2 regions of the Companilactobacillus bobalius genome follow, and region 2 is predicted to be linked to the other one. Evidence: riboswitches for the same ligand, from Rfam matches in the RefSeq annotation. Region 2 holds a riboswitch; the other holds the start of a gene.

Region 1 (3,203 bases), on a different contig from region 2:
AAAAGGCCGATTCATCCCAATAAAGGGACGAATCGACCATTCGCGGTACCACCCAGTTTCAGTGTACGCAAATACACTGCACTTTCAGACTTTATCGGATCAACCCGAACGGCATTACCCGTTGCCAGAATGCTGGAATAAAAGCCTTTGCGATTTTCACCAACCATCGCTTCTCTGAAAGGTTTATGAGTAGGCACTCTCTTAGCGTTATATTCATTTCTAATAATAATTTAAACTAACTTAAATATCAATAGCGGTTGTGTTTTTGTTCATGTTTTACATCGATATCTTCTAGTTTCAAAAACTTAGTCTTATATCTAATCTTGTAGTAAAGCCAACATACGAACAAAATAATCAATCCACTATAACTAATCAATAATCTTCCGATATTGAAATCTACCATTGATCTTACGTCTTGTCCTAAGATAATAATAATTCCTAAAACAATGGCTAAAATTGGTCCAAATGGGAACCACTTTGCTTTATAACGAAGATCATCTAGATCATAGCCTTTATACAAGTATGCTTTTCTGAAACGGTAATGTGAAAAGGCTATTCCTAACCATGCAATGAATCCGGTTAGTCCTGATGCGGCAACTAACAATTCATAGAATGAATCACCATACAAACTTGTAAACAAGGCGATGGCTCCAACTAAAGCTGTTAATAATAGTGAAAATACGGGAACGCCTCGACCATTGGTTCTTTGGAAAGCCTTTGGTGCCATGCCTTGTTTACTCATTGACCAGAGCATACGGCTGGCAGCATATAATCCTGAATTAGCAGCAGAAATAACTGATGTTAAAATAACGGCATTCATTACTCCAGCAGCTAGTGGAATACCAACTTTTTTGAAGACAATAGTAAATGGACTGATAGCAATATCGCCAGCTCCTGATCCTAATAAGTTAGGACTTGTATAAGGAATCAAGGCACCGATAACGGCGATTGACAATATGTAGAATAACAAGATTCTCCAGAAGACTTGCTTGATAGCCTTAGGTATACTCTTCTCGGGTGTAGCAGATTCACCTGCGGTAATTCCGATCAACTCGGTACCCTGGAACGAAAAACCAGCTACAACGAATACACTCAGAATTGCCGGTATTCCACCAACAAATGGTGCTTTCTTGTAAGTGTAGTTAGTTAAACCAACAAAATTTTGATTGCCTAGAATACCTAAAATACTCAAGATACCAACAATCAAGAAGATGATTACAGCAATAACTTTAATTGATGATAACCAATATTCAGTTTCACCAAATGATCCAACTGAAATAAAATTAATTACTAGTAAAACAATCATAAAAGTTAAACTTATTTTCCATGATGTCCAACTTGGGAACCAATACTTAACAACCAATGAAATAGTTGATAAGTCTACCGCTAAGGTAATAGCCCAGTTAAACCAATAATTCCAACCTAAAGCAAAGCCAAAGGCTGGATCGATAAATTTAGTTGCGTAAGTTGCAAAGGAACCGGAGACCGGCATATAAGTTGCCATTTCTCCCAAACTTGTCATCAAGAAATAGACCATGATACCGATAGCCGCATAAGCTATCAGAGCTCCTCCAGGTCCTGCGGTTGAGATTGAAGAACCACTGGCAACAAATAATCCAGTTCCAATCGAACCTCCTAACGCAATCATTGATAGATGACGAGTCTTTAACGACCGACTCACATCATTATTTTCCATCTTTCATTCCCCTTTTATTTGGACATAAAAAAAGTCCCTATTATCAGAGGAACTACTGACAATAAGGATTATAATTATCCCAATAATCAATAGCTCAACGTTTTTCAAAAAATAAGAAACTCATTCTCTGAACGTACGACAGTCTACCACCTATTAAGTAATAGCCCAATCAACTTTATCAAGTAGGGATAAAATGATTTCGGCAACTTTTCCTTTAATGTTTTTTCAAGGTACCCTATCGTACTCCAAAACACGACTAATAAAAATTGCGCCTCTATCTGATTACAAAATATTATAAATAAATGTTAAGATAGTAGCAAGTAGTGTTTCTTATATTTATTAATCTTTTTAAATTAACAATTTAACATTGCCGGGGGAAACAAACATGTTGGAGCAAATTTTCTTAGTTAAGCAAGACGTAGAGAAATATCGAATGCTAACTGTTATTAAGTCGCTACCTCCTCGTGAAGTAAACTTGAGTAATATTAGTAGTAGATTACAATTTACGTACCAAAAAACATATAACATTTTCCAAGCACTGCTAGAAGATTTTGCCGATGTCGCCCCTGATATCGATCCTAGTGACACTAAGATTGAGTCAATCGACTTTAGTAAAATTTTCATTGATACTTACCGCCTATACTTAGTTAAGAACTCGGTAGTTTTTCAGGCCTTTAATTATGGCCTGACCAGTGCTAATCCATCATTTGAGAGTTTCAGTAACGAACACTTTACTAGTAAATCAACTCTCAATCGTCGAATGTCCAAATTCAGAGCCTTCCTTAAAAACTTTGGACTTAAAATTTCCAATTCAACCCTTGAGATCAAGGGTAATGAGAAAAATATCCGATGGATGGCTTATTATGTCTATTGGTATACTTACCATGCTCAAGAATGGCCATTTAGCCTTATTCAAGAGAACTCAATCGATCAAATTATTGCCAAAGCGGGAATAACTTTTGACAATCCAATCGTACATTTTCAACTGAAGTATTTCTTGGCAATCTCCAGAATTCGTTTGATCAAACGAAATTATATTGAAGATTTGCCATATTACAACGTTGTCTTCGATAATCAACAACTAGGTGAAGAGATTTTAACTCACGATGATTATCCAATTGTGCCACTAGATGCCTTACATAATGAAAATAAGCTGATCAATCTCTTTAGAAAGACAGCCTTTCAACCTAGTGACACCGCCTTTGAACAACCAATCAATACTAATGCTCGTATTAATCCGAAGTTCTACGCGCTCGTTTATCACTTTATAGATTTTCTTAAAGAGCATTATCACGATGATATGACTGTTTATCATAATCAAAAGACTTTGAAGCACATCATGACTTATGTCACCCGTGATATTGTTTTCTATTACATCATGGCGCCATATTCCTTGATGCATCTCGATACAATGTACGCTGAGGGTAATGAACAATCATATACTGACTTGTACAAAGACGTTTATACCTTCTTCTCAAATGTTGATCAAAATGAATTTCCGGGCATT
Region 2 (3,203 bases):
TTTGTTATCTAGAATTGTTTGGTCCAAGATAAAAAATTGATTCTCTGAACCATGAACTTTTAATAGTTTAACCATGTTTTTGAACCTCACTTAATCAAAAAAAGTTTTATAAATTTGTTGTACAGCATTATCAGCATCTGAAGCACGAGTCCCAATCATGATAGATATACGGGAAGCACCTTGGTTAATCATGTGAATGGCGATATTATTTTGAGTTAGAGAATCAATCACTTTACCGATAGTACCGATATTGTGAGCAATTCCTTCACCGACTACCATGATAATGGCATAGTCATCGATCCACTCTAAGTAATCCGGTTGAAGAGTTTCTTTAACATCACGACAGAGTTTTTGAATAGTATCTTTATCTAGTTTGCTACGATCAAAGATAACAGTTAAATCGTCAATTCCGGAAGGCATATGCTCATAAGAAATATTATATTTATAAAAAATCTTTAAAAGTTTCAGAGTAAAACCAACTTCTTTATTTAAAAGATAACGGTGTAAATAGAGTGCTGAGAATCTTTTAGAGCAAGCAATACCGGTAATTTGATTAGAAGGGTCAAAGATGAATTGTTCAGGAACAATCATTGTTCCATCTGCTTGTGGATTATTAGTATTCTTAATATTTACAGGAACCTGTCCTTTAACAGCCGGAATGATGGCTTCATCTTGAAAAACGGAAAAACCAGCATAAGATAACTCTCTCATTTCACGATAGGACATCTTTTTTATTGCTTGTGGATGATCGACGATGTGATTGTTGGCAACGTAAATTGCATCAACGTCAGTAAAGTTTTCGTATAGATCAGCATTCAATCCGCGGCTAAGAATAGCACCAGTAATATCTGATCCTCCACGGGAGAAGGTATAAATTGAACCATCAGCACTGTATCCGAAGAATCCTGGGAAAACGACTCTTGAGTCTTTGGGCAATTGAAGTCGTTCCAAATTGCTGTAAGTTTCAGATGAAATATCCGCATCGTTGGGTTGACCATGAACTCTGATACCAGCATCTTTAGGATCGATAAAAGTCGCTTTAATATTTTGAGCGTTAAGGACTTGTGTCAATAAGATAGCATTTAAAAATTCACCGTGAGCTTTAAATGCAGCCATTAAATGTTCGTTGTCAGTAAACTTATCTTGAGCCAATTTATCTAGTTTGGATTTTAGAAGTTTGATTACTGAATCATCAAGTTTGAAGTGATCACTGATTTCTTGATATCTGGAAATGATATTATTTTCAATCTTTTGATAGTCATCTTGATTAATGACAGCATTGGCATATTGAATTAATAGATCAGTAACTTTAGTGTCATCAGAAAATCTTTTTCCAGGTGCAGAAGTTACGATAACCTTACGTTCAATATCGTCTTTAATAATCTTAATAACTTTCTCAAATTGTTCTCCAGTGGCCAAGGAACTACCACCAAACTTGATAACTTTCATGAAATACACCCCTAAAATTAAATAGTTTTTAATGATGAGTGTATCATTTTTAGCTGTCATGACAAGAAGAAACACGATAAAGTTAGAAAAAACAGTTATTTTTTAATATTACTTGACGAATAATGAGTATTGTTATAATCTTAATACCAATAAAAGAGGTCGCAATCGACATGAGTAAATGAGGGAGTCACTGTAATGACTTTGAACTCATTGAAAGGGGAAGTTGCCGAAGTGTCAGATTTTACAGGATCTGATGAACTGGGGCGTATTAATAAGAGAATACGAACTGTCGTGATTTAATATCACGTTGAGCTTATGACAAATTTAAGGTGGATCGAAAAGGTCTCTTTGTTATTAAGCAAAGAGATCTTTTTTTGTTTGATAAAGGAGTTTTGAAAATGATTATAGATGAATTAACAAGCAAGAATGGACATTTAATGATTGATGGCGTTGATAGTGTGGAATTAGTTAAAGAATATGGAACGCCACTTTATGTTTTTGATATTTCCAAGGTTCGTAATCAAATAAAAAAATTTAGATCTGCTTTTGAAAAAGAACATTTAAATTATCAAATTAGTTATGCTAGCAAGGCTTTTGCCGTCAAAGCTATTTATCAAGTTATGAAGCAAGAAAATGTGCATGTGGATGTCGTTTCGGGTGGAGAATTGTATACAGCCTTAGCTGCTGGCTTTCCGAGTGACAAGATAAGTTTTCATGGCAACAATAAATCTTTGATGGAATTACAGATGGCGGTAAAAAATCATGTCGGAGTTATCATGTTAGATAATTTTCATGAAATCGAACTTTTACAACAAGTTTTGAAAGAATCTCAAGAGACTATCCAAGTAATGTTACGTTTAACCCCAGGAATCTCAGCTCATACACATAAGTATGATCAGACTGGTCAAACTGATAGTAAGTTTGGATTCGACGTTAAGTCTGGGCAGGCCAAAAAAGCTTTGAAATTAGTTTTGGATAATCCACAGATGAAATTGTTGGGATATCATGCTCATATTGGTTCACAGATTTTTGGTACTGAAGGATTTAAAATGTTGGCTCAAAAGATGATTGAAATTTCTAAAGATTTTCAAAGTGAATTTAATTATTGGCCTCAGGTAATCAATTTAGGTGGTGGTTTTGGGATTAGTTATAACGAAGATGATGATCCTATCACCGCAAGTGATTTTATTTCAGTCATCGGTCAGGAATTAAAACAGGATTGCAAAGAAGTTCCAGAAATTTGGATTGAACCAGGACGTTCAATTGTGGGACCGGCTGGATATACGCTTTATAAAATAGGTTCAAGAAAAGATATTCCTGGATTGGAATCTTATGTATCGGTTGATGGTGGTATGGGTGATAATATTCGTCCAGCTTTGTATCAAGCTAAATACGAAGCAGTCGTAGCTAATAAAATGAATCAAACAGATGTTGAAACGGTCCATATTTCAGGAAAATATTGTGAATCAGGTGATATCTTAATCAAGCATCAAAAACTTCCACAAACGGAAGTTGGGGATGTTTTAGCAGTTCTTGATACTGGAGCTTATGGTTATTCAATGGCTATGAACTACAATCGTAATCCCAGACCGGCAGTTGTTTTTGTTGAAAAAGGACAGGCCAAATTAGTAGTTAAAAGAGAAACTTATGAAGATTTAATTAAACTAGATGGTAATTATTAGGAGAAAAATATGACAAAGATGGACGCAACAGAAATTATCAATTATATAGGAAATGCTAAGAAAGTTACGCCA

The links. A riboswitch is a leader RNA that binds a small molecule or an ion and turns the genes downstream of it on or off. The one in region 2 is predicted to bind lysine.
Region 1: it holds a riboswitch for lysine, as region 2 does, so the genes downstream of both, LKACC16343_RS05330 (amino acid permease) here and lysA (diaminopimelate decarboxylase) in region 2, are expected to answer to the same signal.

Annotation. Positions count from the first base shown of each region.
Region 1 is NZ_MYFM01000003.1:37,408-40,610, reverse strand. Features, by position in the region: gene LKACC16343_RS05330 (amino acid permease) at 248-1,696, opposite strand; lysine riboswitch at 1,779-1,981, opposite strand; gene LKACC16343_RS05325 (helix-turn-helix domain-containing protein) at 2,082-3,203, shown strand, end outside.
Region 2 is NZ_MYFM01000008.1:1,637-4,839, forward strand. Features, by position in the region: gene dapF (diaminopimelate epimerase) at 1-75, opposite strand, end outside; gene LKACC16343_RS11795 (aspartate kinase) at 91-1,449, opposite strand; lysine riboswitch at 1,595-1,772, shown strand; gene lysA (diaminopimelate decarboxylase) at 1,848-3,131, shown strand; gene dapD (2,3,4,5-tetrahydropyridine-2,6-dicarboxylate N-acetyltransferase) at 3,141-3,203, shown strand, end outside.